DNA from 2 places in the Nocardiopsis sp. NPDC101807 genome. Region 1 is predicted to be linked to the other one. Evidence: predicted binding sites of a transcription regulator. Region 1 holds the regulator's gene; the other holds the start of a gene.
What was found. Region 1 encodes HrcA, which represses chaperone genes, less so after heat shock. Its sites were predicted from a motif close to TTGGCACTCTCNNNNNGAGAGTGCCAA; they were not measured.

Region 1 (5,649 bases):
GCGGTGAAGAGCCACACGTCCCGTGGCATCTCCTCGCTCCGCTCTGTTCTGGAGCAGACGACATGACCGGCCCGACAGATCCGACCGACGACGCCTTCGAGGACCGGCTCCGCCAGGTCCTCACGGCCGAGGCGAGCACGGTGCAGCCCTCTCCTGAGGCCCTGAACCTGATCCGCGAGCGCACCGAGCGCAACCGCGGTGTCGCCTGGTTCGGCCTGCCCTGGCTACGACCGGTGGCGGCGGTGGCGGGGGCCGTGATGATCGCCGCCTCCGTGGTCGTGTCCAGCCCCCAGGTCCGCGACCAGGTGCTGGAGTTCGTCCCGGCGGGGGCCGACCGCCACGGCGCCCCTCCCGAGCACGACGAGGACGGCGGCGGCGTGGCCGCCCCCGACCCGTCCTCCGACTCCACCGAGGGGAGCACACAGCAGCCGGCCGAGCCGCCGCGGGACCCCGAGAGCACTCCCAGCTCCGACGACGACGAGGACCCGGCCGAGGAGGGCGTCGAGACCACGTCCACCTGCGCTCCCCCGGCGGACGGGCCGGCGCCCTCCCCCAGCGCCTCACCGGAGGAGAAGGACGACAGCGCCTCGGCCTCCGAGGAGGAGTGCGACCCGAGCGCGGAGCCGACCGACGGCGAGGCCGGCGGCGGTGACGAGAGCAGCGGCGGCGGTGGCGGGGAGGCCCCCGGCGCCGGCAGCGGGGACGAGGGGGCCGGCGGCGGTGAGGAGACCTCCGGCGGCGGTTCCGGCGGCACCGGCGGCGACGCCACCAGCAACCGGGCCGTGCCCGGGGAATGACGCACGGGCCCGGTCGTGCCGGGTCCGACGACGGAGGCGGCCGGGGGAGGGATCCCCCGGCCGCCTCCGTCGTCGCGTCGGCGGTGTGCCCACCCCCGGCCGGTACGGTTCCCGTTCCCCTGCCCGGGCCGCTACCAGCGCCCGGTGCGCGCCTGGAGCACCGCCAGGGCGGCGACCCCCGCGGTGGAGGTGCGCAGCACGCTCGGTCCCAGCAGGGCCCGCACGGCGCCCGCCTCGGTGAACGCGTCCAGCTCGGCGTCGGAGAACCCGCCCTCGGGACCGACCACCACGACGACCCCCGGACCGTCGCCCGAGGGCAGGTCCAGTTCGGCCAGGCGCCCGGCCCCGTCCTCGTGCAGGACCACGCCCAGGTCGGCCCCGGCCAGCAGCCCGGCCACGGCGGACCGGTCCGCGAGGTCCTCGACCAGGGGCAGCCGCCCCCGCCGCGCCTGCTTGGCCGACTCCCTCGCGGTGGCGCGCCACTTGGCCAGCGCCTTGGCCGCCCGGTCGCCCTTCCAGCGGGTGACGGACCGCTCCGCGGCCCAGGGCACGATCGCGTCCACCCCGGCCTCGGTCATCATCTCCACGGCCAGTTCGCCGCGGTCGCCCTTGGGCAGCGCCTGGACCACGGTCAGGCGGGGGCTCGGCGCGGGTTCCTCCCGGCGCTCCACCACCGTGCAGACGACGTGGTCCCTGCCCACGGCGGACACCGTGCACCGGGCACGCAGGCCGAGACCGTCGGACAGGTCGACGGTCTCGCCCTCCCTGATGCGCCGCACGACCGCGGCGTGGTGCCCCTCGGGGCCGCCCACCGTCACCCGGTCGGCCGCCAGGGCGGCGGTCCCGACCAGGAAGACGGGGGGTGTCACTTCGCGCCGAAGGCGTCGCGGAGCTTGGCGAAGAGGCCGCCGTGCCCGGGGCTGAACCGCCCCGGGGACTGGTCCTCGCCGCGCAGCTCGGCGAACTTGCGGAGCAGGTTCTCCTGCTCCTCGTCGAGCTTGGCCGGGGTCTCCACGTCGACGCGGATGCGCAGGTCGCCCCTGCCTCCCCCGTCCAGGTGCGTGACGCCCTTGTTGGACAGGGTGATGACGTGGCCGGAATTGGTGCCCGGCCGCAGATCGATGTTCTCGGTCCCGTCCAGGGTGTCGAAGGCGAAGGACGCGCCCAGCGCGGCGGCCGTCATGGGGACGGTCACCGTGCAGTGCAGGTCGTCGCCGCGCCGCTCGAAGGTCGGGTGGGGACGCTGGATGATCTCCAGGATGATGTCGCCGCGCGGGCCGCCGTTGGGGCCGACCTCGCCCTCTCCGGCGAGCTGGATGCGGGTGCCGTCGTCGACGCCGGCCGGGATCTTGACGGTACGGGTGACCTTCTCGCGCACCCGGCCCTCCCCCGCGCAGTCGCCGCAGGGGTTGGTGATGACCGAGCCCTGGCCCGAGCACTGCGGGCAGGGGCGGGAGGTCATGACCTGGCCCAGGAAGGACCGCGTCACCTGGGAGACCTCGCCCTGGCCGTGGCACATCTCGCACGTGGTGCGGTGCGAACCGGCCGCGGTCCCCTCGCCCTGGCACGTCTCACACAGGATCGCGGTGGGGAAGGTGATCTCCTTGCTGACCCCGAACGCGGTCTCCACCAGGTCCAGTTCGACCCGGATCTTGATGCTGCGCCCGCGCCGGACCCGCTCCCGGGGGCCGCGCCCGCCGGGCTGGCCGCCGCCGAAGAAGGCGTTCATGATGTCGTCGAAGGCGAACCCGCCCCCGCCGCCGAAGCCTCCCGCGCCGCCACCGCCGGGAGCGTAGGGGTCCTGGCCCATGTCGAACATCCGGCGCTTGTTCTCGTCGGAGAGGACCTCGTAGGCCTGGGTCACCTCCTTGAAGCGCTCCTGGGTCGCGGGGTCGGGGTTGATGTCCGGATGGAGCTCGCGCGCGAGCCTCCGGTACGCCTTCTTGATCTCGTCCTTGGACGCGTCGCGACGCACCCCGAGAACCTGGTAATAGTCTCTGGCCACTGAGTTACTGTCCTGCCAAAATCTGTCCGACATACCGAGCCACGGCGCGTACCGCTCCCATTGTTCCCGGATAGTCCATCCGGGTGGGCCCCACGACACCGATCTTGGCGAGCGACTGGTTTCCCACACCGTAGTCGGCCGAGACGATGGAGGTGGACCGGAGACCCTCGTGGAAGTTCTCCGCGCCGATGCGCACCGTGAGCATTGACGGGTCCTTCGCCTCACCTAGCAAACGGATGAGGACCATGTTCTCTTCCAGCGCCTCCAGGACGTCCCGCAGGCTGGCGGCGAAGTCCACGGCGGCGAGGTTGGCCGTCCCCGCGAGGACGATCTTCTCCTCGTGCCGTTCGACGAGGCTCTCCAGCAGGACGGAGAGGACGGCCACCGCCATCTGGCGGTGTTCGGGCGGGACCTGCGCGGGCAGGTCCTCCACCGCGTCGGGCACCTCTCCGAGGTGGAGACCGGAGATGGCGCGGTTGAGCATGGAGCGCAGGTCGTTGACCGCGGTCCCGTTGACCTCGCCGAGGCCGTCGATGACGCGCTGCTCGACCCTGCCCGTATCGGTGATCACGACCATCATGACCCGCTGGCCCCCCAGGGGGACCAGCTCGACGTGCTGGACCGAGGAACGGGTCAGCGACGGGTACTGCACGATCGCGACCTGGCGGGTGAGCTGGGCGAGGAGCCGCACGGTCCGCGCGACGATCTCGTCCAGGTCCACCGCTCCGGCGAGGAAGGACTCGATGGCGCGGCGCTCCGGCGCCGACAGGGGCTTGACGGAGGAGAGCCGGTCGACGAAGAGCCGGTATCCCTTGTCCGTGGGCACGCGTCCCGCGCTGGTGTGGGGCTGGGCGATGTACCCGTCCTCCTCCAGCGCGACCATGTCGTTGCGGATGGTCGCGGGGGAGACCCCGAGCCTGTGCCGGTCGGCCAGCGCCCTGGAGCCGACGGGCTCGTTCGTGTTGACGAAGTCCTCCACGACCGCTCGCAGGACAGCGAGCTTGCGCTCGTCCAGCAACTCGCCACCTCCTGGCACTCCGGGGTCCTCAGTGCTAATTCTATGCCCGGCCGCAAACCCGGACGGGTACCCGTCGGCAGTAACACCGGCGGAGGCGCCGGATCTTCCCTCCGGCGCGGCGACGTGCGCCACGGCGCGGACGAACCGACACCCTCCCCCAGTAGACTGCACGACCGTGGCTACCAAGGGAACCGGCCGCTACGGCCGCGACGTACTCGCAGGAGACTGGCGGCTGCCCCGCAAGGGGGCCGTGCGCGAGGTCGCCCTGAGTCGGGACCTGGTCGTGGAGGACGCCGACGAGGCCTTCTGCGGAGCGGTCGTGACGTGGGACAGGTCCACCGTGACCCTGGAGGACCGTGCGGGGCGCCGCAGGGTGTTCGACCTCGGCCCGGCCGCCTTCCTGCTCGACGGGAGACCCGTGACCCTGGTGCGCCCCGCGCCCGCGCCGCGGGGTCCCCTGCGGAGCGCGTCCGGCTCGGTGGCGGTGCCCGGGGCCGCCGCGCGCACGGCGCGCGGGAGCAGGATCTACGTGGAGGGCGCGCACGACGCCGAGCTCGTGGAGAAGGTCTGGGGCCACGACCTCCGCATCGAGGGGATCGCCGTCGAGTTCCTGGAGGGCGTCGACGACCTGCCCTCGATCGTGGCCGACTTCTCCCCCGGCCCGGGCCGCCGCCTGGGGGTCCTCGTCGACCACCTGGTCCCCGGGTCCAAGGAGAGCCGGATCGCCGAGCGGGTGCGCGGGGAGCACGTGCTGGTCACCGGCCACCCCTACGTCGACGTCTGGCAGGCGGTGCGGCCGGGCGCCGTGGGGATCGGGGCCTGGCCCGAGGTTCCGCGCGGGCGGCCCTGGAAGGAGGGTGTCGTCGAGGCCCTCGGGTGGCGGTCGGAGACCGGTGAGGCGTGGCGCAGGATCCTCGGATCGGTCCGTACCTACGCTGATCTGGAGCCCTCGCTGCTCGGACGCGTGGAGGAGCTCATCGACTTCGTCACGGGGCCCCACCCGGACGAGCCCCGGGACCCGTCGCCAGGCAGGGGCGCCCGCCCGTGACCGGGCCGTTTTCGCGTCGGCACGGCCCCAGGACCTAGGATTCTGCCCAGGGCGCGGTCCGGACACCCGGTGTCCGGCGCCCCGGTCGCCCGCCTCCGGCCCTGCGCGGTCGTCGGTACGCAGCCAGAGTACGAGAACCGCCACTCATCAGCGGAGCTGAGGAAGAGCATGAGCGAGACCCCGACGAACCCCCCGTTCCCGGAGGACCCCGACCAGGACCGGCAGCCCGGGCAGCCGGACGGCGGACAGCAGGAGTACGGCCACGGACAGCCGACCGGCGGACAGTCCCCGTACGCCCCGCAGCCCGACCAGGCACAGCCCCCGTACGGACAGCCCTCCGGCGAACAGCCCGCGTACGGACAGCAGCCCCAGCCCGGGTACGGACAGCCGACCGGCGGACAGTCCCCCTACGCCCCGCAGCCCGACCAGGCACAGCCCCCGTACGGACAGCCCTCCGGCGAACAGCCCGCGTACGGACAGCAGCCCCAGCAGCCCTACGGCGGGCCCCAGGCGCAGCCCGATTTCGCGCCTCCCGGCGGCGGGCCCCAGGCCCACGGGTACCAGCCCCAGCAGCCCTACGGCGTGCCCGCGTACGGCCTGCCCTCGGGGGCCCACCCCGGGTACGGACAGCAGCCCCAGCCCGGGTACGGACAGCCCTCCGGCGGACAGTCCCCCTACGCCCCGCAGCCCGACCAGGCACAGCCCCCGTACGGACAGCCCTCCGGCGAACAGCCCGCGTACGGACAGCCGGCCGGCGGCCAGCCCCCCTACGTCCCACAGC
Region 2 (5,649 bases), on a different contig from region 1:
GGCGCGTCCGCCGCCCCCGTCCCGCCGCTACTCGTCGTCCTCGTCCTCGTCGCGGCGGCGCTTCTTCTTGCCGTCCCGGCCCGGGCGCAGCAGCGCCTCGGCCAGGGCGAGCACCGTCTCCTCCAGGGAGGAGAACCGCTTGGTGATGTCGTCGTGCGAGTTCTCGACCGCCTCGGTGACGGTCTCCTCCAGCTCGTGGCGGTCCGGGCGCTGCTTGAGCTCGCGCAGCACCGGGGCCACCGCCGAGGTGACGTGCTCGTCGATCTCGTCCAGCTTGCCGGAGTGGTCCAGCTGCGGGCGGTCCACCAGGTCGGTCAGGCGGCGGTGCAGCTCGCTGACCTCCATGGTCTGCGGAAGCTGGTTGAGCCGCTGGTTGAGCGCCTCCAGCCGGTCGTCGATGGCCTCCATGCGGCCGTCCACGCCCTCGAAGTGCCCGCTGACGCCCTCGAACTGGCCCTCGACGCCGTTGATCCGGCCGTCCACGCCGTCCAGGCGGCCGTTGACACCGTCCATCCGGCCGTCGATGCGGTCGATCTTGCCCTCGACGGACTCGAAGCTTCCCTCGAAGTGCCCCTCGAAGGTGTCGAAGCGGTCGGTGAGGCGGCCCAGCTCGTGGTCCACCTTGCCGGTGATCTGCGAGAGGTGGTTGTCGACCTTGCCGGTCAGCGCCTCGCGCTGCCGCTCCAGGCGCTCGTCCAGCGCGCCGCGGTGGGCCTCGACCTGCTCGGTGAGGGCCTCGGCCAGCGTCCGGTGCCGCTCCTCGGACTCCGTGGAGAGCCTGTCGCCGGACTCCCGGACGGACGCGCGCAGCTCCGCGAAGCCCGCGGTGACCCGCTCGGAGTCCTCGGAGATCCGGGCGCCCAGGGCGTCGGCGCGCTCGGCCAGGGCCTCGCGCAGCCGCTCCGACGTGGACTCGGCGTGCTCCCGGGTCTCGGTGCGGCCCAGCTCCATCTCCTCGCCGAGCTCGGCCAGGCGCTGGCGCAGGTGGGTGCGCAGCTCGGTGAGCGACGACTCGTGGTTCTCCCGCAGCTTGGCGAGCGACCCCGTGACGTCGGCGACGGCGGCGGTCGCCTCGGCGTGGTTCTCCTCGGCCTGCGTGCTGAGGTAGCCGACGCTCTCCGCGACCTTGGCGGCCAGGGCCTCGTGCCTGCCGGTGAGGGCCTCGTGGCGCTCGCCGGACGCGGCCGCCAGGGCGGTGAGCTCCCCGGCCAGGGCGGTGGTGCGCTCGCCCAGCTCGCCGGTGTTCTCCTGGAGGCGGGCCAGCAGGGTCTCGTGCTGCTGCGCGGTGAGCTCCTCCACGGAGGCGCGCAGCTCGGCCGTGCGCTCCTCCAGTGCGGTGCGCAGTCCGGCCGTGCGCTCCTCGCCCGCGGCGCGGAGCTCGGCGGCCCGCTCGTCGGCGGAGGCGCGGAGGTCGCCGGTGCGCTCCTCCACGAGGGCCCGCAGCTCGCCGGAGACCTCTTCGGCCTTGGCGGTGAGGGTCTCGCCCAGGCCGGTGCCGACGGCGGTGAGGGCCTCGCGGCTCTCGGCGACGGCGCCCGCCAGGCTCTCGCGCCCGGCCTCGACGGCGCCGGTGATCTCGGTCCGCCCGGCGGCCAGCGCCTCGGCCAGCTCGGTGCGCCCCTCGGCCAGGGAGTCGGAGAGCTCGGTGCGGCTCTCGGCCAGAGCGGTGACGACGGCCCCGTGCCGCTCGCCGGAGACCTCGGAGAGGGCGGACAGCGACGCCTCGACGGCCTCGGCCTTGGCGGTGAGCGCGGCGAGGGCGGTGTCGAGGGAGTCCAGGCGGGCGCCCACGGTCTCGCTCAGCCCGTTCAGGCGCTCACCGAGCTCGGTGACCTGGTCGGCCGTCCGGTCGCCGGTCTCGGCCATCCGCTGGAGGCGGGTGAGCACGGTGTCCAGGTGTCCGGCGATGCGCTGTGTGTCGGCCCTCAGGGACGGCATGTCCGACAGCGGCTTGACCTGCTGGCCGACGACCTCGATGTGCTCGGCGAGGGTCTCGGCCCATTCCGGCGGGCGGGCGAGGAAGTCGTCGATGCGCCCGTTGACCGTGGTGACGGACTCGGCGAGGGAGGTGAGCTCGCGCTCGCGCAGTTCGCGGAGCAGCCACTCCATCCCCTCGAGGCGCTGGCGCATCTCCTCGCTGACGGCGCCCTGCGACTTCTGCTCGGAGACGTGCTCCTGGGCGGCCTGGGAGAGCAGGTCACGCATCCGGTCGGAGACACCGGACTGGCCTCCCCCGTTGAGGAAGTTGTGGTTGGTCTGTTCCACCGAGGTGCTCCTTTGGTTCTGGCGCTCCCGTACCCATGCGGGGGAGTGGACGGTTCCGGACGGGTCGGGTTCTCGATGGTCCCCGGGCGGGCGGCGCCCCCGGACGGTTACCGCCCTATCGTGACTGGAGTGTGACTGTCCGTATATGTACGGCGCAAGGCCCGAGATCCGACCGCATCGCGGGGCGGGCCGCTCACACGAGTCTTCCGGGTGAATCCATGAGAAGGGAAGGACTGCAGCGGTCGCCAGTTTAACGACCGGGGCCCCTGCGCCCCCAGGGGACGGCGGAAGATCTGGGTGAGAGAGGTAACGATCTGGGGTCCGCGCGCCCGCCGCCGGGCGTGCCGGGAGCCCGGGCGCCGACGGGCCGCCGCCGGGGGATCACCCCGGGGAGGGGGTCCCGACCTCGCGGCACAGCAGGCAGAAGGGCCGGTCGCCGATCCTGGTGAGGACCACGGTCACCGACTCCGGGCCCGACGCCCGCAGATCGCGGCGCAGCTTCTCCGTGTCCACCGCCGATCCGCGTTTCTTGATCGTTACCGTCCCGGCGTCCAGCGCCCGCACCGCAGACCTCAGGCGCTTCAAGGAGAACGGCAGCATCTCCACCACCTCCAGCACCCGCCACAGCGGTGACACGGCCGCCGTGTCCGCGGTGAAGTAGGCGATCCGCTCGTCCAGCAGCGCGCCGTCCACCCGCGCCGCCGCCTCCGCCACCAGGTGCGACCGCACCACGGCCGGGTCCGGGTCGTACAGGTAGCGCCGGGCCGGGGCCACGGGCGCCGGACCCGCCCCGGGGTCGGCGTCCAGGTGCGCGGCCGCCCCCTCCCGGGCCAGCAGGCCCTCGCGCTCGTGCAGGACCGTGGCGCGCCGCCGGGCCCCCGCGCCCTCCGCCAGGGCGCCGAACCACAGGGCCGTCTCCTTGAGCTCCCCGTCCACCGAGATCCACTCGGCGGAGGCGTCCTCGGGCAGCGCCTCGTGCGGGATGCCCGGCGCCGCCTTCAGACAGGCGGCCTCCGCGGCCCCGGCCAGCCGCGTCGCCACGTCCCACGGGGGGGAGTAGGCGGCCGGGTCGAACACCCGGCCGCGCCCGCCGCGCCGGGCGGGGTCGCAGAACAGCAGCGGGTAGCGGCCGACCGCCGACGCGTCGACCTCGCCCTCGCGGACCCGCGCCAGGTCCGACAGCCCGAGGGCCCCGATGTTGGCGCGGGCCACCGCCACCGTCAGCGGGTCGGAGTCCACGCCCTCCACGGGGACGCCGCGCCCGGCCAGCGCCAGCAGGTCCGCGCCGATCCCGCAGCACAGGTCGCCCGCGGCGCCGCCCGCCGGCACCGCCCCCGCGACCGCCGCGGTCCGCTCCGCCCGGTAGTCGGCCACGACGCGCCGGGTGGACTGCTCCAGGCCGTTCGGGGTGAAGAACATCCGCTCCGCCCGGTCGCCGAACTTGGCCCGGCCGCGCTCGCGGAGGGAGACCTGGGTCAGGAGCGCGTTGACCAGCTCCGAGACGGGTAGGTCCGGGTCCAGGGCCGCCACGCGCGGGTCGGACCGCAGCAGGGACGCCGTGCCGAGCTGGTCCCGGACCGCGCCCCCCGGGTCGACGTCCGCCAGCACCTCCCGGCCCGCGTCGGAGAGCAGCGCCTCGAAGGCGGGCACGCGCATGGGGTTCACCTCGGACGTCGAAGGGCGGTCTGTGTCGGCGGTCCCGGACCCCCGCGCGTCGACGGGCCCCGGGGCGCGGGGCAGGATGCCCGGCTCCTCACGGAAGTCCCCGAGCGGGGGTCACGGTCGCATTTCCATTCTGGCACTCTCAGGGGTAGAGTGCTAATCGCGACGACGCCGGTCTGGCACCCGCGACGACAGGCCGCCTCTGTCGCCCCTTTTTCGCAGTCGGTCCGCGTGCCAGCGCGGGCCGGAGCCAGTACACCGAAACCTTGAAGGGGGAGGTCACACCGTGTCGACCGCCACCAAGACCGTGCTGAAGCCGCTCGAGGACCGCGTCGTGGTCAGGACGCTGGAGGCCGAGCAGACCACCGCTTCCGGTCTGGTCATCCCGGACACCGCCAAGGAGAAGCCCCAGGAGGGCGAGATCCTCGCCGTGGGCCCCGGCCGTTGGGACGACGAGGGCGACAAGCGCATCCCGCTGGACGTGAAGGTCGGCGACGTCGTCCTCTACAGCAAGTACGGCGGCACCGAGGTCAAGTACGACGGCCAGGAGTACCTGGTCCTCTCCGCCCGCGACCTGCTCGCGGTCGTCGAGAAGTAGGTCTCGACGGGGCCCGGTCCGCCGGGCTCGGAGCCAGGCATCCCGCACCGGTCGGCATAACGCCGGGCGGGGCGGGATGCTCGTTTTATACGAGCCTCAAGAGGAAGCACCCACATGCCGAAGATCCTGGAGTTCGAGGACGACGCCCGCCGCGCCCTCGAGCGGGGCGTCGACCGCCTCGCCAACGCCGTCAAGGTGACGCTCGGCCCGCGCGGCCGCAACGTCGTCATCGACAAGAAGTTCGGCGCCCCCACCATCACGAACGACGGCGTGACCGTCGCCCGTGAGATCGAGCTGGACGACCCGTACGAGAACCTGGGCGCCCAGCTGGTCAAGGAGGTCGCCACCAAGACCAACGACGCCGCCGGCGACGGCACCACCACCGCGACCGTCCTGGCCCAGGCCCTGGTCCGCGAGGGTCTGCGCAGCGTCACCTCCGGCGCCTCCCCGCTCGCCCTCAAGAGGGGCATCGACGCCGCGGCCGCCCGCGTCTCCGAGATCCTCCTGGAGCGCGCCCGCCCCGTCGAGGAGCGCGAGGACATCGCCTACGTGGCGACCAACTCCGCCCAGGACGCCCAGATCGGCGACCTGATCGCCGAGGCGTTCGACAAGGTCGGCAAGGACGGCGTCATCACGGTGGAGGAGGCCCCCACCTTCGGGATGGACCTCGACTTCACCGAGGGGCTCCAGTTCGACAAGGGCTACGTCTCGCCCTACTTCGTCACCGACGGCGACCGCCAGGAGGCGGTGCTGGAGGACGCCCTCATCCTCATCAACCAGGGGAAGATCAGCAGCCTCAACGAGCTGCTGCCCCTGCTGGAGAAGGTCGTCCAGAGCAAGAAGCCGCTCCTGATCATCGCCGAGGACATCGACGGCGACGCGCTGGGCGCCCTGGTGCTCAACAAGATCCGGGGCACGCTCAACGTCGCCGCCGTCAAGGCGCCCGGCTTCGGCGAGCGCCGCAAGGCCATGCTCCAGGACATCGCCGTCCTCACCGGCGGCCAGGTCATCGCCGAGGAGGTCGGCCTGACCCTGGAGAACGCCGAGCTCGACGCGCTGGGCAGCGCCCGCCGCACCGTCATCACGAAGGACGCCACCACCGTCGTCGACGGTGCGGGCGAGCA

Region 2: the regulator HrcA is predicted to act here: its motif matches at 4,061-4,087, upstream of groES (co-chaperone GroES).

What each region holds. Positions count from the first base shown of each region.
Region 1 covers NZ_JBIWMK010000001.1:934,952-940,600, forward strand. Annotated here, with positions in the region: gene ACIRPH_RS04065 (SigE family RNA polymerase sigma factor) at 1-66, shown strand, start outside; gene ACIRPH_RS04070 (hypothetical protein) at 63-797, shown strand; gene ACIRPH_RS04075 (16S rRNA (uracil(1498)-N(3))-methyltransferase) at 929-1,666, opposite strand; gene dnaJ (molecular chaperone DnaJ) at 1,663-2,802, opposite strand; gene hrcA (heat-inducible transcriptional repressor HrcA) at 2,807-3,820, opposite strand; gene ACIRPH_RS04090 (DUF3097 domain-containing protein) at 3,996-4,868, shown strand; gene ACIRPH_RS04095 (DUF4870 domain-containing protein) at 5,037-5,649, shown strand, end outside.
Region 2 covers NZ_JBIWMK010000004.1:93,029-98,677, forward strand. Annotated here, with positions in the region: gene ACIRPH_RS13405 (hypothetical protein) at 28-2,265, opposite strand; gene ACIRPH_RS13410 (SAM-dependent methyltransferase) at 2,647-3,921, opposite strand; gene groES (co-chaperone GroES) at 4,214-4,525, shown strand; gene groL (chaperonin GroEL) at 4,640-5,649, shown strand, end outside.